DNA from 3 places in the Streptomyces sp. NPDC043876 genome. Region 1 is predicted to be linked to each of the others. Evidence: riboswitches for the same ligand, from Rfam matches in the RefSeq annotation. Region 1 holds a riboswitch; each other region holds the start of a gene.
The links. Region 1 has a riboswitch for cobalamin ahead of AC0693_RS00225 (ribonucleoside-diphosphate reductase subunit alpha). Riboswitches for the same ligand answer to the same signal wherever they lie in the genome.
Positions count from the first base shown of each region.

Region 2: it holds a riboswitch for cobalamin, as region 1 does, so the genes downstream of both, AC0693_RS32555 (cobalamin biosynthesis protein) here and AC0693_RS00225 (ribonucleoside-diphosphate reductase subunit alpha) in region 1, are expected to answer to the same signal.
Region 3: it holds a riboswitch for cobalamin, as region 1 does, so the genes downstream of both, cobN (cobaltochelatase subunit CobN) here and AC0693_RS00225 (ribonucleoside-diphosphate reductase subunit alpha) in region 1, are expected to answer to the same signal.

Region 1 is NZ_JBWKDV010000001.1:45,502-52,620, reverse strand. Features, by position in the region: gene AC0693_RS00225 (ribonucleoside-diphosphate reductase subunit alpha) at 1-2,044, opposite strand, end outside; cobalamin riboswitch at 2,209-2,340, opposite strand; gene AC0693_RS00220 (YbdD/YjiX family protein) at 2,667-2,864, opposite strand; gene AC0693_RS00215 (carbon starvation CstA family protein) at 2,861-5,065, opposite strand; gene AC0693_RS00210 (GntR family transcriptional regulator) at 5,311-6,075, opposite strand; gene AC0693_RS00205 (extracellular solute-binding protein) at 6,367-7,119, shown strand, end outside.
Region 2 is NZ_JBWKDV010000013.1:53,672-60,790, forward strand. Features, by position in the region: gene AC0693_RS32540 (alpha/beta hydrolase family protein) at 1-341, opposite strand, end outside; gene AC0693_RS32545 (inorganic phosphate transporter) at 663-1,934, shown strand; gene AC0693_RS32550 (hypothetical protein) at 1,955-2,176, shown strand; cobalamin riboswitch at 2,282-2,429, shown strand; gene AC0693_RS32555 (cobalamin biosynthesis protein) at 2,465-3,451, shown strand; partial or broken gene AC0693_RS32560 (cobyric acid synthase) at 3,448-5,088, shown strand; gene AC0693_RS32565 (putative cobaltochelatase) at 5,150-7,119, shown strand, end outside.
Region 3 is NZ_JBWKDV010000006.1:433,152-440,270, reverse strand. Features, by position in the region: gene AC0693_RS21400 (precorrin-2 C(20)-methyltransferase) at 1-901, opposite strand, end outside; gene AC0693_RS21395 (precorrin-8X methylmutase) at 898-1,545, opposite strand; gene cobG (precorrin-3B synthase) at 1,554-2,963, opposite strand; cobalamin riboswitch at 3,931-4,062, shown strand; gene cobN (cobaltochelatase subunit CobN) at 4,103-7,119, shown strand, end outside.

The DNA of each region.
Region 1 (7,119 bases):
CGAAGCCCTGCACCGAACCGCTGGCCTCGCGCAGCGCCTCGCGGGTCTGCGCGTCCCAGACGCCGAGCTTCTTCAGCTCGGCCACCAGGTAGGCGTTGACCTGGAGGAACTCGCCGCTGAGGGTCTCGCGCTTGAAGAGGTTGGAGACCTGCGGCTCGATGCACTCGTACACGCCCGCGATCGAGGCGATCGTCGCGGTCGGGGCGATCGCGAGGAGCAGCGAGTTGCGCATGCCGGTCTCGGCGATCCGGGCGCGCAGCGCGTCCCAGCGCTCCGGCCAGTTCAGCTCGGTCGCGTAGTGGTCCGGGTGCAGGACGCCGCGGGCGGTGCGGGTCTGCTCCCAGGCCGGCAGCGGGCCGCTGCGCTCGGCGAGGTCGCAGGAGGCCTCGTACGCGGCCAGCATGATGCGCTCGGAGAGCTTGGTGGACAGCGCCTTCGCCTCGGGGGAGTCGAAGGGCAGCTTCAGCTTGAAGAAGACGTCCTGGAGGCCCATCGCGCCCAGACCCACCGGACGCCAGCGGGCGTTGGAACGCCCGGCCTGCTCGGTCGGGTAGAAGTTGATGTCCACCACGCGGTCGAGGAAGGTCACGGCGGTGCGGACGGTCTCGTCCAGCCGCTCCCAGTCGATCTCACCGGTCTCGGCGAGGACGAACGCGCCGAGGTTGACCGAGCCGAGGTTGCAGACGGCGGTCTCGCCGTCGTTGGTGACCTCGATGATCTCGGTGCACAGGTTCGAGGAGTGGACGACGGTGCCCGGCTCGGCGGTCTGGTTGGCCGTGCGGTTGGAGGCGTCCTTGAAGGTCATCCAGCCCTGGCCGGTCTGCGCGAGGGTGCGCATCATCCGGCCGTACAGGTCGCGGGCGGGCATGGTCTTGCGGGCCAGGCCGTCCGCCTCGGCCTTGCGGTAGGCGGCGTCGAAGTCGTCGCCCCACAGGTCGACCAGCTCCGGCACGTCGGCCGGGGAGAACAGCGACCAGTCGGCGTCGGCGTTCACGCGGCGCATGAACTCGTCCGGCACCCAGTGGGCGAGGTTCAGGTTGTGGGTGCGGCGCTGGTCCTCACCGGTGTTGTCGCGCAGCTCCAGGAACTCCTCGATGTCCGCGTGCCAGGTCTCCAGGTAGACGGCGGCGGCGCCCTTGCGGCGGCCGCCCTGGTTCACGGCGGCGACGGAGGCGTCGAGGGTCTTGAGGAACGGCACGATGCCGTTGGAGTGCCCGTTGGTGCCGCGGATCAGCGAACCGCGGGCGCGGATGCGGGAGTACGAGAGGCCGATGCCGCCGGCGTGCTTGGAGAGGCGCGCGACCTGGTGGTAGCGGTCGTAGATCGAGTCCAGCTCGTCGAGCGGAGAGTCCAGCAGGTAGCAGGAGGACATCTGCGGGTGCCGGGTGCCGGAGTTGAAGAGCGTGGGGGAGGAGGGCAGGTAGTCGAGGCGGCTCATCAGCCGGTACAGCGAGGCCACTTCCTCGACGGCCTGGACGCTCTCGTCCGCGGCGAGGCCGCAGGCCACGCGCAGCATGAAGTACTGCGGGGTCTCCACGACCTGGCGGGTGATCGGGTGGCGCAGCAGGTAGCGGCTGTGCAGGGTGCGCAGACCGAAGAAGCCGAAGCGGTCGTCGGCGCCTTCGGCGGCCGCGTGCTCGACGAGCGCGTCCAGCCGGGTCGCGTGCGTGGCGACGAACGCGGCGGTGCGCTCCGCGATCAGGCCCTCGCGGTGACCGACCGCGACGGACGCCGAGAAGGAGGTGGCCCCCTGGCCCGCGGCCTCTTCCGCGATCGTCAGCGTCAGCAGACGGGCGGCCAGCCGGGAGTACGCCGGGTCCTCCGAGATCAGGCCGGCGGCCGCCTCGGTGGCCAGGCCGCGCAGTTCGGCCTCGTCGGCCACGGAGCTGCGGCCCCGCAGCGCGGCGGCGGCGACCCGGCCGGGGTCGGTGTCGGCCAGGTCGGCGGTGAGGTCGGTGAGGGTGCGCAGCAGCGCGGCGCCGGGACCCTCGGTGGCCTCGGGCTGGGCGGACTCGGCGCGCGGTGCGGCAGGCGCGATGGTCACGTGGGGGGCTCTCCCTCGCTCGGCTCCGGACGACTCACGGGGCGGGGCGAGGGGGCTGCCGGGCGGGCACGGACGTGCGGGCCCGGGGCAGGGCTCGGCGCGTCTCCACACGGCGTCCACCGGCCCAACCGCGAGGCCCGGACGTATCGGCGTCCGGACCGGTCGGTCCGGGCGCACTGTCGGCAGGTCCTCGGACTTGCGGCAGCACCAATGGGTGGTTGGGTGCAGTTCATACCGTTGCGGGACAGTTCCGGATTCGCACCGGATTCCCCTGCGGCGACAGCGAGCACGAGCATACATGTGGGGGCCGCTCGTTGCGCGACCCCCACATGTTGTGTCGGCGCGGCTACAACTCCACCCGATGCGGCGGCGCGAGGACGGCCGGTACGGGCGTTCCGGCGCCCTCCGGGGCCCGGGTGGTCCGGCGGCTCCCGCAGGCCCCGTGGCCCCCGGCAGGGCCCCTCGGCGGTCCCTCCGGCGGGCTCGGGCAGGTCCCCCGGCGAGGCCGTGGGGGCGGCCGGCGACCGGCGACCGGGACCCCGCCGCCGACGGCCCGTCCCACGCGAGAGGCCGCCGGGTTCCCGGTCGGGGAATCCGGCGGCCTCCGGTTCGCGGTGGCTCCTCAGCAGCAGCGGAAGCCCTCGCGGGGGTCCGCCTCGCGGGCGTCGGTGCGGGCCCGCTCGAAGGCCCTGCGGGTGGGCACCTCGGCGTGCGGGTCGTGGGAGCGCGCGTGGGCGACGTACCGCTCGTAGGCGCTCTCGCCCGAGAACTCGCGGACGTAGAACCGGATCCGGCCCAGCGCCGCCCGGACGGCGCTCACGCCACCGGTTCCTTGACCCGGCCGCCGCCCGAGTCCAGACCCGCGGCGGCCAGTTCCGCCTTCTCGGCGGCCGTCGGGATCAGGCCGGCCGGAGCGATGATCTTCGACTCCGACCACGGGACCTCGGAGAGCTCCGCGCTCCCCGGGTCGCGGACGGCCTTCAGGCAGGTCCGCAGCGCGTCCAGCAGGACGATGACGATCAGGAGGGCGAAGACCGCGGAGAGGACCCCGTCGACCGTGGCGTTGGTGACCACGGTGTGCATCTGGTCCATGGTCTTGGCGGGCTTGAGCACCTTGCCCGCCTCGATCCCGGCCAGGTATTTGTCGCGCTGGGCGAAGAAGCCGATCGTCGCGTCGTCGGAGAAGATCTTCTGGTAGCTGGCGGTGAGCGTCACGGCCACGTCCCAGGCCAGCGGGACCGCGGTCACCCAGGCCCACTTGAGCCGGCCCGACTTCACCAGCAGCGTGGTGCAGACGGCGAGGGCGACGGCGGCGAGCAGCTGGTTCGCGATGCCGAAGAGCGGGAAGAGCTGGTTGATGCCGCCCAGCGGGTCCTTCACGCCGACCCACAGGAAGTAGCCCCAGCCGCCGACGACGACCGCGCTGGCGAACCAGACGCCCGGCTTCCAGCTGACGTCCTTGAAGGACTTGTGCAGGTTGCCCAGGGTGTCCTGGAGCATGAACCGGCCGACCCGGGTGCCCGCGTCGACCGTGGTCAGGATGAAGAGGGCCTCGAACATGATGGCGAAGTGGTACCAGAACGCCTTCATCGCGGTCCCGCCGACCACGGACGAGAAGATCTCCGACATCCCGAGTGCGAAGGTCGGCGCGCCACCCGTGCGGGAGAGCAGGCTGGTCTCGCCGATGTCCTTGGCCGCCTGGGTCAGCGCGTCCGGGGTGATCGAGAAGCCGAGGCCGCCGATCGCCTGGGAGGCCTCCAGGGCGGTGGTGCCGATCCGGCCGCTGGGGGCGTTCACCGCGAAGAAGAGGCCCGGCTCGATGATGCAGGCGGCGATGACCGCCATGATCGCGACGAAGGACTCGGTCAGCATGGCGCCGTAGCCGATGACCCGGACCTGGGTCTCCTTCTGGATCATCTTCGGGGTGGTGCCGGAGGAGACCAGCGCGTGGAAGCCGGACAGCGCCCCGCACGCGATGGTGATGAAGACGAAGGGGAACATCGAGCCGGCGAAGACCGGTCCGTCGCCGCGGGTGGCGAAGTCGGTGACGGCGGGCATCTTCAGCGTCGGCAGGGCGATGACCACGCCCACGGCCATCAGCGCGATGGTGCCGACCTTCATGAAGGTGGAGAGGTAGTCGCGCGGGGCGAGCAGCATCCACACCGGCAGCACCGAGGCGAGGAAGCCGTACCCGACCATCCAGATGACCAGCGTCTCCTTGTCGAGCGTGAAGACGTCGGCGAGGGAGGAGTCGGCGACCCAGCCGCCCGCGACGATGGCGAGCAGCAGCAGGGCGACGCCGATGAGCGAGACCTCGGTGATCCGGCCCGGGCGCAGCACCCGCAGGTAGAAGCCCATGAAGAGGGCGATCGGGATGGTCATGCCGATGGAGAAGACGCCCCAGGGGGAGTCCGCCAGCGCGTTGACGATGACCAGGGCGAGGACCGCCAGCAGGATGATCATGATCATGAAGACCGCGACCAGCGCGGCCGCGCCGCCGACGGGACCGATCTCGTCCCGGGCCATCTGGCCGAGCGAACGGCCGTTGCGCCGGGTGGAGAAGAACAGGGTCACCATGTCCTGGACCGCGCCCGCGAAGATCACGCCCGCGACGATCCAGATGGTGCCCGGCAGGTACCCCATCTGCGAGGCGAGCACCGGGCCGACCAGCGGGCCGGCGCCTGCGACGGCCGCGAAGTGGTGGCCGAAGAGCACCCGGCGGTCGGTCGGGTGGAAGTCGACACCGTTGTCGAGGCGTTCGGCCGGGGTGGCGCGGGTCTTGTCGACCTTCAGCACCCGGTCCGCGATGAAGCGCGCGTAGAAGCGGTAGCCGATGGCGTACGAGCCGAGCGCGGCGGCGAGCAGCCAGGCGGCGGAGATCTCCTCGCCGCGGGAGAGGGCGAGCACGCCCCAGCCGACGGCGCCGACGAGGGCGACGGCGGCCCAGACGGCGATGGACACGGGGGTGAGCCCCCCGCCTCCCGACCGCCCGGCGGTTGCTTCGGGTCCAGCTTCCGGCATGATCCTCGTCCCCTCGTCGATCATCTGCGCGCGCGCAGGGAATCTACGGGGACCACCCGGTGAACGAAAGCCCCCGTCCGCATAGCGGTACGTGAGTCAACTACGGTTCGCGGGGCGGGTCGACGCCGCGGGGCCTCGAACGTATAACGATGGCCGGCGGCATGGCGGGGGCCTGGCCGGAGGGCGTGGACGTGCGGCGGAGCGCGGACCGGGAACGCGCGGGAGAGCCGCGTTCCCGGCCGGGATCAGACCGCCGGCCGCTTGAGGCGGGCCACGAACTTGTAGCGGTCGCCGCGGTACACCGAGCGCACCCACTCGACGGGTTCGCCGTCGGCGTCCAGGGAGTGCCGGGAGAGCATCAGCATCGGCAGGCCCACGTCCGTACCCAGCAGCCCCGCCTCGCGCGGCGTGGCCAGGGAGGTCTCGATGGTCTCCTCGGCCTCGGCGAGCCGGACGTCGTACACCTCCGCGAGGGCGGTGTAGAGCGAGGTGTACTTGACCAGCGAGCGGCGCAGCGCGGGGAAGCGCTTGGCCGAAAGGTGCGTGGTTTCGATGGCCATCGGCTCGCCGCTCGCCAGGCGCAGCCGCTCGATGCGCAGCACCCGGCCACCAGTGGTGATCTTGAGCAGTCCGGCGAGGGTGTCGTCCGCCGTCACGTAGCCGATGTCGAGGAGCTGGGACGTGGGCTCCAGGCCCTGCGCCCGCATGTCCTCGGTGTACGAGGAGAGTTGGAGCGGCTGGGAGACCTTGGGCTTGGCCACGAAGGTGCCCTTGCCCTGGATGCGCTCCAGCCGTCCCTCGACCACCAGCTCCTGGAGGGCCTGGCGGACCGTGGTCCTGGAGGTGTCGAATTCGGCCGCCAGGGTGCGCTCCGGGGGTACCGGGGTGCCGGGCGGCAGGGTCTCCGTCATGTCCAGCAAGTGCCGCTTGAGCCGGTAGTACTTGGGCACCCGCGCCGTGCGAGTGGCTGCCCCGCCTTCCGGCTCCGTGGTCGCCCCTTCGGTGGCCATCGCCGCCCGCCTTCCCGACTCCAGTTTCGCTGCCGTCACCGGCTCCTCCGATATGTGCGGTCACATCGTGACACGGGCCGCGGGGCGGGCCTCGCCCCCACCTGAGGTGTCGGTCCGGTAACGGACCGAGCACCCGCTCATTAGACCCTTGACACCCCTAAAGGTCTAGGCCAAGCTCCGACTACTGGTCTAAACCAATATGGATCAGATCCCGGCCCCACGTGCAGTACTTCGCGTATGTCGCCGCGGCGGGCAAGGGGAAGTGCAGGCAGCATCCCTGAGGAGGGTGGCGTGAAGCGCAAGCTCATCGCGGCGGTTGGAGTCGCGGGCATGGTTATCGGCCTGGCGGCGTGCGGTGGCTCCGACAGCAAGGGGGGCACCGAGACCGACAAGGCTTCGGGTGCCAAGGAGCTCACCGTCTGGCTGACGGTCGACGCCCAGAACAACTGGCCCGAGCTGGTGAAGGCGGCCGACGACGCGATAGTCGCGAAGCACCCGGGTCTCACGGTCAAGCACGAGTACTACGGCTGGCCGGACAAGAACGCCAAGCTGGACGCCGTGCTCGCCACGGACAAGGCCCCGGACGTTGTCGAAATGGGCAACTCCGAGATGATCGGCTACATGGCGACCGGCGCCTTCTCCGAACTCGACGCGTCGAAGTTCGAGAACTCCGCCGCCTGGCTGGACGCCCTGAAGGAATCCGTCACGTACGACGGCAAGAACTACGGCGTCCCCTACTACGCCGGTGGCCGCGTCGGCACCTGGCGCAAGGACCTGGCCGCCGAGGCCGGCGTCACCGCCGCGCCGAAGACCTGGGCCGAACTGACCGGTGCGCTGGACAAGATCCAGACCGCGAAGGGCGACAAGTTCAGCGCCCTGTACCAGCCCTCGCCGGACTGGTACGCCGCGATGTCCTTCGTCTACGACGCGAACGGCACCATCGCCAAGAAGGACGGCGACAAGTGGAAGGCGACCCTGTCCTCCCCCGAGTCGCTGAAGGGTCTCAAGCAGTACAAGGAGCTCCTCGACAAGTACATGCACGCC
Region 2 (7,119 bases), on a different contig from region 1:
GAGCCGTGGGTGACCCCGACCAGGCGCCGGACGACGGTGTCCGGGTCGTGCGGGGCGTCGGGCAGGACGGCCCCGACGACCGCGTGCACACCGGGCGCGGCCAGGCCGTACGTACCGGGCCACAGGGAGGCGAGGGACCGGGTCAGGGCGACGCGGTCCGCGGTGGCGGAGTGGACGACGAGCTTCGGTCCGCCGGGCAGCGGGCGGCCGGGTTCGGTCCGCAGGGCGGCGTCGGCGGCGTACCGGCCGGCGGCGACGGCGGCCACCCCGGCGGCAGCGGCCAGTCCGGCGGCGGTGAGGGCGGCGGTGACGGCCGCTGCCGTCGTGGTTGCGGGGGGCACCGCTCCAGTGTCGGCCGGGGCGGCGGGCCCGGCCAGTGGAGGCGGTCGTTCCGGTGACCGGGGACGCGCGCCGGGCGGGCGTGATCCGGGTCTCACCCGGGGTCCCGGACGCACGCGACGGCGGGGTGGGAGACCCCCGGTCGGCCGGGGGTCCATCCAGCCCCTGACGTGCGTAAACAGGTGCATCAGCGGTCCAATGGGGACGAGCGCGGCGAACCGTCCCCGGATCGGTACACCGCTCCGCCCGGTCCAGTTCATCTTCCGTTCACTCAGGTTGCCTACGGTCGGCGAGCCACTGACGTCAAACAGAAGCCTGGGTAAATGGAGCACATAACGCTTCTCCTCGGGATCGTGATCATTACCGCTCTCGTGTTCGACTTCACGAACGGTTTCCACGACACGGCCAACGCGATGGCCACCACCATCTCGACCGGCGCACTCAAGCCCAAGACGGCGGTGGCCATGTCCGCCGTGCTGAACCTCGTCGGCGCGTTCATGTCCGTGGAGGTCGCCAAGACGATCTCCAAGGGCCTGGTCAACGAGCAAGGCATCCAGCCGGAGGTCATCTTCGCCGCGCTGGTCGGCGCCATCCTCTGGAACCTCGTCACCTGGCTGGTCGGCCTGCCGTCCAGTTCCTCGCACGCCCTGATGGGCGGCCTGGTCGGTGCGGCCGTCGCCTCCGCCGGTCTCGGCGCCGTCAACGGCGGCACGCTCGTCACCAAGGTGCTGCTCCCCGCGGTCGCCGCGCCCATCGTGGCCGGAGTGGCCGCGATGCTGGCCTCGCGGCTCACCTACAAGGTGGGCAAGAACGTCGACGAGAAGACCTCGGCCAAGGGCTACAAGGCCGGTCAGATCGCCTCGGCCGGACTCGTCTCCCTGGCGCACGGCACCAACGACGCGCAGAAGACCATGGGCATCATCACCCTGGCGCTGGTCGCCGGCGGTGCGCTCGCCCCCGGCTCCAACCCGCCGGTCTGGGTCATCTTCTCGGCCGGCATGGCGATCGCGATGGGCACCTACCTGGGCGGCTGGCGCATCATCCGCACCATGGGCAGCGGCCTGACCGACCTCCAGCCGCAGCAGGGCTTCGCCGCCCAGACCTCGGCCGCCAGCGTCATCCTGGCCTCCTCCAGCCTCGGCTTCTCCCTCTCCACCACCCACGCCTGCTCCGGCGCGGTCATGGGTGCGGGCCTGGGCCGCAAGGGCGGCGTGGTCCGCTGGTCCACCGCCAGCCGGATGTTCATCGCCTGGGGCCTGACCCTGCCGGCCGCCGCCCTGGTGTCCGCGGGCGCCGAGCTCGTCATGCGGACCGGTGACGTCGGCGTGGCCGCCGTCGCGCTCTTCCTCGTCGGCTCCTGCGTCGCCATCTGGCTCGTCTCGCGCCGCCAGGTCGTCGACCACACCAACGTGAACGGCACGCCGGACGCCCCGGCCGAGGCTCCCGGCGTGGTCACCACCGCGATCGCCGCCGTCGTCGTTCCGCCGCTCGCGGGCACCACCGCCGCGGTCACGGACGAGGCCTTCAAGGCGACCATCCCCACCCCGGCACCGGCCGCTCCCCCGGCCCCGGCGGCTCCCGCCGCCGCGGTCTGACCCACAGAGGAATCGGCAGTATGAAGATCGACTGGGCAGCACTCGGCTCCGTGTTCGGCGTCAGCCTCTCCGCCACCGTCGCCCTCGTGACCCTGTTCACCCTGGGCATCGTGGGCCTGTCGAAGCACGAGGCCGCGACCGGCCGGGGCGGCGCCGCCCACCTGGCACGCACCGGCGCCTACGCCTGCTTCTCGCTCTGCGCGGTGGCCGTCGGCTACGCGATCTACCTGATCGTCAGCTGACGCCGCGCGGCCACCCCCGCGCGTCCCACCCGCCCCAGCACGTCCGAAAGCTCCCTCCGGCCCACCGCCGGGGGGAGCTTTCGCAGGTCAACGGCAAGTTGACGGGCGTTCGCGGGGCGTGGTGGACTGCCGGAGCCAACACGGCGGCATGAAGAGGAAGTCCGGTGCGAATCCGGCGCGGTCCCGCCACTGTCACCGAGGAGCCGACGGCTCCCCGGAAGCCAGGAACTCTCGCCACCGGACACGTCGAACCAGGGCGCGGACCCTGAGTGAGGACCTACCTGCCACATGCGTGCCGATCGCGTTTTCGCGTACGGCGCGACGGCCGGCCTGATCGGCGACCGGATCCTCGGTGATCCGCGCCGCGGGCATCCCGTCGCCGCCTTCGGGCGGACCGCCGCCACCGTCGAACGGGCCCTGTGGGGCCACAGCCGGGCCCGGGGCGCCCTGCACGCCCTGGTGTGCGCGGGGGGCGCGGCCGCCGTCGGCGCGCTCGGCGCCCGCGCCGTGCGCTCCCGGCCCGCCGCCGCCCGCATCGCCCTGACCGCCGCCGCCACCTGGGCGGTGGTGGGCGGCACCTCGCTGGGCCGCGAAGCCCGGGCCATCGGGGGCGCCCTGGCCGCCGGGGACACCGAGGTGGCCCGGGAGCGGCTGCCGCACCTGTGCGGACGCGACCCGCAGGCCCTGGACGAGCAGCAGATCGCCCGCGCCGTCGTGGAGTCCGTCGCCGAGAACACCTCGGACGCCGTCGTCGGCGCGCTGGTCTGGGGCGCCCTGGCGGGGGTGCCCGGGTTGCTGTTCTTCCGCGCCGTGAACACCCTGGACGCGATGGTCGGCCACCGCTCCCCGCGCTACCTGCGCTACGGCTGGGCCTCGGCCCGGCTCGACGACGTCGCGGGCTGGCCGGGCGCCCGGCTGACCGCGCTGGCCGCCGTGGCGGCCGGACCCGACCGGCGGGGCGCCGTACGGGCCTGGCGCGCGGACGCCGCCGCCCACCCCAGCCCGAACGCCGGCCCGGTGGAGGCCTCCTTCGCGGGCGCGCTCGGGGTCCGCCTCGGCGGGACCCTGGCGTACGCGGGGCGCGTGGAGCACCGGGCGGTGCTGAACGGGGCGGCGGGCCGTCCGGTCGACGCCCCGGACATCGAGCGCGCCGTACGGCTCTCGCGCCGGGTCACCTGGATCTCCCTCGGGGCATGCGTGGCCCTGCGGTCGCTGGTGTCGTCACTGCGCGCGTCACGCCGCGCATCCGGTCGTACGACGAAGGGAAGCGCATGAGCGGCGCACGGCGCGGCGGCGGACTCCTGGTCGCCGGCACCACCTCCGACGCGGGCAAGAGCGTGGTCACCGCGGGCATCTGCCGCTGGCTGGCCCGCCAGGGCGTGAAGGTGGCGCCCTTCAAGGCACAGAACATGTCGCTGAACTCCTTCGTCACCCTGGAGGGCGCCGAGATCGGCCGCGCCCAGGCGATGCAGGCCCAGGCGGCGCGGGTCGAACCCACCGCGCTGATGAACCCGGTGCTGCTGAAACCCGGCAGCGACCGCAGCAGCCAGGTCGTGCTGCTGGGCAAGCCGGTGGGTGAGATGAGTGCGCGCGGCTATCACGGGGGGAGGCAGGAGCAGTTGCTCGGCATCGTCACGGACTGCCTGGAGCAGCTGCGGGGCACGTATGACGCCGTGATCTGCGAGGGGGCGGGCAGTCCGGCCGAGATCAACCTGCGGCGCACGGACATCGTGAACATGGGGATCGCGCGGGCCGCGCGCTTCCCGGTGGTCGTGGTCGGCGACATCGACCGCGGCGGGGTCTTCGCCTCCTTCTTCGGTACGACGGCCCTGCTGTCGCCCGAGGACCAGTCGCTGATCGCGGGGTACCTGGTCAACAAGTTCCGCGGGGACGTGTCCCTGCTGGAGCCGGGCATGGAGATGCTGCGCGGGCTGACCGGGCGGGCGACCTACGGGGTGCTGCCCTTCCGGCACGGGCTCGGCATCGACGAGGAGGACGGCCTGCGGGTCTCGCTGCGCGGCGCCGTACGGGAGTCCGTGGTCGCCCCGCCGGTCGGCGAGGACGTGCTGCGGATCGCGGTGTGCGCGGTCCCGCTGATGTCGAACTTCACGGACGTGGACGCGCTGGCCGCCGAACCGGGCGTCGTGGTGCGGTTCGTGGACCGGGCCGAGGAACTGGCCGACGCCGACCTGGTCGTCGTCCCCGGCACCCGGGGCACCGTGAAGGCGCTGGCCTGGCTGCGCGAGCGCGGGCTCGCCGACGCGCTGGCCCGCCGGGCCGCCGAGGGGCGTCCGGTGCTGGGCGTCTGCGGTGGCTTCCAGGTGCTGGGCGAGTCCATCGAGGACGAGGTCGAGTCCCGGGCCGGGGTCGTCGAGGGGCTCGGGCTGCTGCCCGTGCGGGTCCGCTTCGAGCGGGAGAAGACCCTCGCGCGGCCGAGCGGGAGCGCGCTGGGCGAGAGCGTCCAGGGGTACGAGATCCACCACGGCGTCGCCGATGTGCGGGGCGGCACCCCCTTCCTGGACGGGTGCCGGGTCGGTGAGGTGTGGGGCACCCACTGGCACGGGTCACTGGAGAGCGATGGCTTCCGGCGGGCCTTCCTGCGGGAGGTCGCGCGGGCCGCCGGCCGCCGGTTCGTTCCGGCCCCGGACACGTCGTTCGGCTCCCTGCGGGAGGAGCAGCTGGATCTGCTCGGCGATCTGATCGAGGAGCACGCCGATACCGATGCGCTGCTGCGGTTGATCGAGTCCGGCGCCCCGGCGGGGCTCCCGTTCCTGCCGCCGGGCGCGCCGTGACGGCGCCCCGGGCCCTGCGGGGCTCTCCCCCACCCCGCCCCTTCCCGAAACCGGGCTCCGCCCGGACCCGGTCCTCAAACGCCGGACGGGCTGACACCCTCCGGCCCCGCCCGCGATTGAGGCGCGGGGTCCGGGGCGGAGCCCCGGGTACGGTCCGCACCTTCGAAGGAGTGAGCAACACGTGAGCACCCCCTACCCGTTCACCGCACTGGTCGGTCAAACCGACCTGCGCCTCGCGCTGCTGCTCAACGCGGTGAGCCCCGCGGTCGGCGGCGTGCTCGTGCGCGGCGAGAAGGGGACGGCCAAGTCCACCGCCGTCCGCGCGCTGTCGACGCTGCTGCCGCACGTGGACGTCGTCCCCGGCTGCCGGTTCAGCTGCGCGCCCACCGCGCCGGATCCGGCCTGCCCCGACGGCCCGCACGAGCCCGGCCCGGCCGCCGCGCGCCCCGCGCGGATGGTCGAGCTGCCCGTCGGCGCCTCCGAGGATCGGCTCGTCGGCGCGCTGGACATCGAACGGGCCCTGTCCGAGGGCGTGAAGGCCTTCGAACCGGGCCTGCTGGCCGACGCGCACCGCGGGATCCTCTACGTCGACGAGGTCAACCTGCTGCACGACCACCTCATCGACCTGCTCCTCGACGCCGCCGCGATGGGCGCCTCCTACGTCGAGCGCGAGGGCGTCTCCGTACGGCACGCCGCCCGCTTCCTGCTGGTCGGCACGATGAACCCGGAGGAGGGTGAGCTACGGCCGCAGCTGCTGGACCGGTTCGGGCTGACCGTCGAGGTCGCCGCCTCCCGGGAGCCCGCGCAGCGCGTCGAGGTGGTGCGCCGCCGGCTCGCGTACGAGGACGACTCCGCGGGCTTCGCCGCGCGCTGGGCCGGTGACGAGGCGGACGTACGGGCCCGGGTGATCGCGGCCCGGGCGCTGCTGGGCCGGGTGGTGCTCGGGGACGGCGCGCTGATGCAGATCGCGGCGACCTGCGCCGCCTTCGAAGTCGACGGGATGCGGGCCGACATCGTGATGGCGCGCACCGCCACCGCGCTGGCGGCCTGGGCCGGGCGCACCGACGTGCGCAAGGAGGACGTGCGCCAGGCCGCGCTGCTGGCGCTGCCGCACCGGCGGCGGCGCAACCCCTTCGACGCGCCGGGGCTGGACGAGGACAAGCTGGACGAGATCCTCGACGGGTTCCCGGACGAGGAGCCCGAGCCCGAGCCCGGCCCGGAGCCGGAGCCGGAGGGTCCGGACGACGGCGGACCGGAGGGCGGCCCCGGGGACGGCCCCGACGGAGACCCCGACGGCGGCCCGGACGGCGGCGGGCTGCCGCCGCAGGGCCACGGGCAGGACCCGGCGCCGCAGACCGGACCGGCGGACGCGCCGGAGGCGGACGGACCGGCCGGTCCCGCGGAGCCGGAAGGGGCCCCCGAGCCCGCCCCGGCCCGCGCCGACGCGGCCGAAGGACCCACCCAGGCGGCCGTGCGCGCCGCCGACCCCTTCCGGACCAAGATGCTCAGCGTCCCGGGGCTCGGCGAGGGCGCGTCCGGGCGGCGCTCGCGGGCCCGTACCGCGCACGGGCGCACGACCGGCGCGCAACGCCCCCGGGGCCAGCTGACCAAGCTGCACCTCGCGGCGACCGTCCAGGCGGCCGCCCCGCACCAGCTGGCCCGCGGGCGCAGCGGCCGCGGCCTGGTCGTGCGCAAGGACGACCTGCGCCAGGCGACGCGCGAGGGCCGCGAGGGCAACCTCGTGCTCTTCGTCGTCGACGCCTCGGGATCGATGGCGGCCCGCAAGCGGATGGGCGCGGTCAAGGGCGCGGTCCTGTCGCTGCTGCTGGACGCCTACCAGCGGCGCGACAAGGTCGGCCTGATCACCTTCCGCGGCGCCGGCGCCGAGCTGGCGCTGCCGCCCACCTCGTCGGTGGACGCGGCGGCGGCCCGGCTGGAGCAGCTGCCGACCGGCGGGCGCACCCCGCTGGCGGCGGGGCTGCTCAAGGCCCACGAGGTGCTGCGCGTGGAGCGGCTGCGCGACCCGTCGCGCCGCCCGCTGCTGGTGGTCGTCACCGACGGGCGCGCCACCTCGGCGGGTCCGGCGGGCGGTGACGCCCGGGCGCTCGCGCGCCGGGCCGCGCTGCTGCTCCAGGGCGAGCACGTCGCCTC
Region 3 (7,119 bases), on a different contig from region 1:
TCAGCCACAGCGGACCGGCCGGTCCGGTGCCCACCACGACGACCTCGCCGACGGCGCCCGGCGCGGGCGCGGGCCGGCAGCCGGGGTTGCCGATCCGGCTAGGCAGCACGGCGACGGCGAAGTACGGCACCGTCTCGGGGTCGGTGTCCGCGAGCATCCCGGTGCGCTCCCCGGCCATCGTCGCGCGCTCGACGTAGCGCGCCTCGGGCAGCCGCCCGGACGTCTCCATCGCCCGCCGCACGGCGGGGAAGGTGCGGCCGAGTTTCATCACCACGGCGGAGTCGGTGGCCGCCAGACGGGCCGTCAGTTCTTCCTCGGGCAGCGTGCCGGGCAGGATCGTGAGCACCTCCTCGCCCTCGACGAGGGGGGTCTGCAGGCGGGCGGCGGCGGCGCTGACGGAGGTGACCCCGGGGATCACCTCGGTCGCGTACCGGTCGGCGAGCCGCTTGTGCATGTGCATGTACGAGCCGTAGAAGAGCGGGTCGCCCTCGGCGAGCACGGCCACGGTCCGGCCCGCGTCGAGGTGGGCGCCGAGCCGGGCGGCGGAGGCCTCGTAGAACTCCTCCATCGCCCCCTGGTAGCCGCCGGGGTGATCGGTGCTCTCGGTGGTGAGCGGGTAGACCAGCGGCTCTTCGATGTGGTCCGCGCGCAGGTGGGCGGCCGCGATCGAGCGGGCGATGGAACGTCCGTGGCGGGCGCTGTGGTAGGCGACGACGTCCGCCTCCGCGATCACCTGGACGGCCCGCAGGGTCATCAGGGAGGGGTCGCCGGGGCCGAGGCCCACGCCGTAGAGCCGTCCGGCCGCGGCTCCCGTACCGGCGGCACCGGTGGTGGCGGGGGTGGTCGTCGCGCTGGTGGCGCTGGTGGCGCTGGTGGCGCTGGTGGCGCTGGTGGCGCTCATTCTTCCTCGCTCGCGATCGCGTTGACGGCGGCGGCGGCGATGGCGCTGCCGCCGCGCCGCCCCCGGACGATCAGGTGGTCAAGCCCCGAGGGGTGGGCGGCGAGCGCGTCCTTGGATTCGGCGGCGCCGATGAATCCGACGGGCACGCCGATGACGGCGGCCGGGCGGGGCGCGCCTTCCTCGATCATCTCCAGCAGCCGGAAGAGTGCGGTCGGCGCGTTGCCGACGGCGATCACCGAGCCTTCCAACAGGCCGCGGTCGCGCCAGAGTTCGAGGGCGGCGGCGCTGCGCGTGGTGGCCATCTTCGCGGCCAGGTCCGGTACGGCCGGGTCCGACAGGGTGCAGATCACCTCGTTGTCGGCGGGCAGCCGCTTGCGGGTGACCCCGCTGGCGACCATGCGGACGTCGCACAGGATGGGCGCCCCCGCGTTCAGCGCGGCGCGGGCACGCAGCACCACGTCCGGCGTGTACCCCAGATCCTTGGTCAGGTCGGTCATCCCGCACGCGTGGATCATGCGTACGGCGACCTGCGACACCGAGGCGGGCAGCCCGGCGAGGTCCGCCTCGGCGCGGATCGTGGCAAAGGACTGGCGGTAGATCGCGGCGCCGTCCTTCTCGTACTCGAACACTGTGTACTCGCTCATCTCTTGAACTACATCTGCCGCTGAGGCTGCTGGGTGTGCTGGGTCGGGTGGGGCTGGTGGAACGCGGCTTTCGCATCCGCTTCCGCGAGGGCGGCGGTCAGGTCCTCGGGGGTGGCCGGTACGTCCTCCCGCACCGTGTGCCCGGCGCGCGGGCCGGCCACGGTGACGCCGTACCCCCGGGGCCCGGCGACCAGGTCCACCCAGGCGCGGGCGCGCGGGTGCCCGCAGCGCCGCTCGCACCCGGACCAGTGCACGGGCAGCGCCGCGGCCGCGGGGGCCGGTGCGTCCGGTCCGCCCGCCGCGCCCGAACGGGCCACGACCGCGCGGGCGTCGGTCCGTACGTCGGCCAGTGCCTTCGCGCAGCCGGGCCGCCCGGTGCAGGCGCTCACGTTCTCCCACGGGTCGCCGGGCGCCGTCACCAGCCCGGCGTCGGCGAGCCGGGCGAGGGTGTCGGCGGCCGTGGCCGCGCGGACACCGGGAACGACGATCCCGCGCCAGGGCGTGAGCCGCAGGGTCCCGGCCGCGGCGGTGGCCGTGGCGGCGAGCAGGCGCCACTGGGCGCTGGTCAGCCGGCCCAGCGGGGCCAGTACCGAGAGGGCGACGTGGTCCGGGTCCAGCCCCGCCACCGGACCGGGGCGGGGCCCGGGTCCGGTCCGGCGCCGGAAGCCGTGGGCCCGCTCGGCCGAAATGCCCTGCTCCCGCAGCCGATTGAGCAACTCCCCGGACTCCGGGCGTTGTTCGGCGGGAAGCTCGCTCACCCGCCAGGCCTTGGTGCCGGCTTCGCGGACCACGTCGAGGAAGTACCGGGCGACCGTCAGGGCCGCCCGGGGCGCGTCCTGGTGGCCCACGGCGACCGCGTCGGTGTCATCGTGCGTCCACAGCACGGCCATTCCGCGCTTCAGGGCCAGCACGTGCACGTCGGGTGCGAGCGAGGACACGTCGCCGCGTCCATCGTCGAGGGCGAAGAGGAAGCGCCCGGACAGCGCGGCCGCGGGCCCGCTCGCGCACAGCAGCCGGTCCAGCGCGCCGACCCACGGCGTGACGTCGGGGCGGCCCTGCCGGTCGAGCCCGGACAGGGGCGAGGCGACGATGTTGCGGACGCGTTCGTGGGTGGCCGCTGCGGCGGGCAGCAGTTGGGCGGCGGTCAGCAGGGCGGCGAGTTCGCCGCCGCAGCTCGCGCCGAGGCCGCGCAGCTGCGCGTTGCCCCGCGAGGTGAGGTCGAGGTGCCCGTCGCCGAGCCGGTCCGCGGCGTCGGCCACTGCGACGGCGGCATCCGCCGTGAGCAGACCCCCGGGGATCCGGATCCGGGCGAGGTGCCCGTCGTCCGCCGCGTGCAGGCGCAGCGCGCCGGGGCAGGCGTCGCCGCGGTCCCGTATGACGGGTTCGTCCCGGGATGCGGCGGAAGAGGGCGGGGGCATGGCGGCGAGCATACCCACGATCGGCGCCCACCGACCTGTGTCCGTCACCACGCCCCGTCCCCCCGCCCACGCCCCGCCGCCCCATACCCTGCCCGCCCGCATGCCGCCGCCCGGGCCCTGCCACCCGCATGGCGCCGCCGCGCCGCGGCCCGACCTGGCCCGGCACGCCCGCATGCCGCCGACCCCGGCCCGGCACCCCCGGCACGCCGCCGACCCTGGCCCGGCCTGCCCGCATGCCACCGACCCGGCCCGGCCTGGCCCGGCACGCCCGCATGCCACCGCCACCGGCCCGGCACCCCGGCACGCCGCCGCCTCTAGCCCGGCACGCCCGCATGCCACCGACCCGGCCCGGCGCACGCCCAGATGCCGCCGGCCCCGCGGCCCGGGCCTGCGCGCCCGTCAGCCGCCGGTGCGTTGGCGACTGCCGCCATGTGGAGCCTCCGGCGGCGCCTCAAACGCCGGCGAGGCTGAATTTGCCCGCATCCCGGCGCAGCAAATTCCAGCCCCCACACCCTGGCCACACAACCACCCCAGTCCGATCCGGCCTGCCCGGTACCCCGGTCGCCAAATTCAGCCCGCCCGGCGTTTGAGGGCCCGCCGGAGGCCCCACCACCCGCACCCGCCAACACAGCCAAGGCCACCACCACCCCGGCCCAACGACCCACCCGCCTGCCAATCCCAGCCCGCCCAACACCCGCAGCCACACACCCACCCGAGCCAATTCCAGCCCGCCCGGCGCTTGAGGGCACCCACCCCAGGCCCCGCGACCCGCGGCCACACACCCACCCGAACCAAATCCAGCCCGCCCGGCGCTTGAGGGCACACCACAGGCCCCACCACCCGCACCCGCCGCCAAAACCCGGCCCCGCACCACCAAACCCCGGCCCCGCGCCAGCGATCCGCCCCGGGAACCGCCCCCACCTGCCATCCGCTCGCCCCGGCACCTAAGATGGCCCCTCGACGGGCCATTCGGCCCGTCATCGCCGAGGACGGCGACATGGGAGGAAGCCCGGTGCGATTCCGGCGCGGTCCCGCCACTGTGAATCCGGCAGCGCCCCACCGCGCCACCGGGTGAGTCAGGAACTCCCGTCGTCCTCACTGCCCGGGGCGCGGAAACCCCGAGGAAGGCCCGCCGCCGCATGATCCTGCTGCTGTCGACGTCCGACACCGATCTGCTCAGTGCCCGCGCCTCGGACGACGGCCCGGTCCCGTACCGGTTCGCGAACCCTTCCCGGCTCCCCCTCGACGACCTCCCCGCGCTGCTCGACGGCGTGGACCTGGTCGTCGTACGCCTCCTCGGCGGCCTGCGCGCCTGGCAGGAGGGGCTCGACCTGCTCCTCGCCGCCGACCAGCCGCGGCCGGTCGTCGTCCTGACCGGCGAACAGGCCCCCGACGCCCAGCTGATGGAGGCGTCCACCGTCCCCATCGGCATCGCGGCCGAGGCCCACGCCTACCTCGCGCACGGCGGCCCGGCCAACCTGGAGCAGCTGGCCCGCTTCCTCTCGGACACCGTGCTGCTCACCGGCCACGGCTTCGACCCGCCCGCGGCCGCGCCCACCTGGGGCCGGCTGGAGCGCGCGGCAGAGCCCGCCACGGGCCCCCGGATCGCGGTGCTCTACTACCGCGCCCACCACATGAGCGGCAACACCGCCTTCGTGCACGGCCTCGCGGACGCCGTGGTGGACGCGGGCGGCGTGCCCGTGCCGCTGTACGTCTCCTCGCTGCGCTCCCCCGAGCCGGAACTGCTCGCGGAGCTGGCGACGGCGGACGCCATCGTGACCACGGTCCTGGCGGCGGGCGGCACCCGCCCCGCCGAGGCCTCGGCGGGCGGCGACGACGAGTCGTGGGACGCGGGCGCGCTCGCCGCCCTCGACGTACCGATCCTGCAGGCGCTGTGCCTGACCGGTTCGCGCGAGACGTGGATGGAGAGCGACGAGGGCCTGTCCCCGCTCGACTCGGCCAGCCAGGTCGCGGTGCCGGAGTTCGACGGCCGGCTGATCACCGTCCCGTTCTCCTTCAAGGAGATCGACGAGGACGGCCTCCCGGCGTACGTCGCCGATCCCGAGCGGGCCGCCCGCGTCGCGGGGATCGCCGTACGCCACGCCCGGCTGCGGCACACCCCGAACGCCGAGAAGCGGATCGCGCTCGTCCTCTCCGCGTACCCCACCAAGCACTCCCGCATCGGCAACGCCGTCGGTCTCGACACCCCCGCCAGTGCCGTCGCGCTGCTGCGCCGCCTGATCGCGGAGGGCTACGACTTCGGCCCGGCCGAGGAGATCCCCGGCCTGGTCTCCGGCGACGGGGACGAGCTGATCCGCGCGCTGATCGAGGCCGGCGGCCACGACCAGGACTGGCTCACCGAGGAGCAGCTGGCCCGCAACCCGGTCCGCATCCCGGCCGCCGACTACCGCCGCTGGTACGCCACGCTCCCCGGCGAGCTGCGCGAAGGCGTCGAGGAGCACTGGGGGCAGGCGCCCGGCAACATGTTCCTGGACCGCTCGCGCACCGCGGCCGGCGGCGACCCCGACGGCGACATCGTGCTGGCGGCGCTGCGCCGCGGGAACCTGCTCATCCTCATCCAGCCGCCGCGCGGCTTCGGCGAGAACCCGATCGCGATCTACCACGACCCGGACCTCCCGCCCTCGCACCACTACCTCGCCGCCTACCGCTGGATCCAGGCCGCGGCCGAGGACGGCGGTTTCGGCGCCGACGCCATGATCCACCTGGGCAAGCACGGCAACCTGGAGTGGCTGCCCGGCAAGAACGCGGGCCTGTCCGCCTCCTGTGCGCCGGACGCCGCGCTCGGCGACCTCCCGCTCGTCTACCCGTTCCTGGTCAACGACCCGGGCGAGGGCACCCAGGCCAAGCGCCGCGTGCACGCGACCCTGGTCGACCACCTGGTGCCGCCGATGGCCCGCGCGGAGTCGTACGGCGACATCGCGCGCCTGGAGCAGCACCTGGACGAGTACGCGCAGATCTCCTCCATGGACCCGGCCAAGTTGCCCGCGATCCGCGCCCAGATCTGGACCCTGATCCAGGCCGCGAAGCTCGACCACGACCTGGGCCTGGAGGCCCGTCCGGACGACGACGGCTTCGACGACTTCCTGCTGCACGTCGACGGCTGGCTCTGCGAGGTCAAGGACGCGCAGATCCGCGACGGCCTGCACGTGCTGGGTGGCGCCCCGGCCGGCCCGGACCGCGTCAACCTGGTCCTGTCCATCCTGCGCGCCCGCCAGATCTGGGGCGGTACGACGGCGCTTCCGGGCCTGCGCGAGGCGCTCGGCCTGGACGAGGCCGCGCCCACCCGGACCTCGGCCGACGAGGTGGAGGCCGTGGCCCGCACCCTCGTCGAGGCCATGGAGGCGGCCGACTGGGCCCCTTCGGCCGTCGCCGCGGTCGCCGAGGGCCACCCGGCCGGCGTCGCGGACATCCTCGCCTTCGCCGCGACCGAGGTGGTCCCGCGCCTGGCGGCCACGACGGACGAGCTGACCCACGCGGTGCACGCGCTGGCGGGCGGCTTCGTCCCGGCGGGCCCGTCCGGTTCGCCGCTGCGCGGGCTGGTCAACGTCCTGCCCACCGGCCGCAACTTCTACTCCGTGGACCCGAAGGCCGTCCCCTCCCGCCTCGCGTGGGAGACCGGCCAGGCCCTCGCGGACTCGCTGCTGACCCGCTACCGCACGGACAACGGCGAGTGGCCCGCCTCCGTCGGCCTGTCCCTGTGGGGAACGAGCGCCATGCGCACCGCGGGCGACGACGTGGCCGAGGCGCTGGCGCTGCTCGGCGTCCGCCCGGTGTGGGACGAGGCCTCGCGGCGCGTGACGGGCGTCGAACCCGTCCCGCTCGCGGAGCTGGGCCGTCCGCGCATCGACGTCACGCTGCGCATCTCGGGCTTCTTCCGCGACGCGTTCCCGCACGTCATCGGCCTGCTGGACGACGCGGTACGGCTGGCGGCGGGCCTGGACGAGCCCGCGGAGCAGAACTTCATCCGGGCCCACGCCCAGGCGGACCTGGCCGAGCACGGCGACGAACGGCGCGCGACCACCCGTATCTTCGGCTCGCGCCCGGGCACGTACGGCGCGGGCATCCTCCAGCTGATCGACTCCCGCGACTGGCGCACGGACGCCGACCTGGCGGAGGTCTACACGGTGTGGGGCGG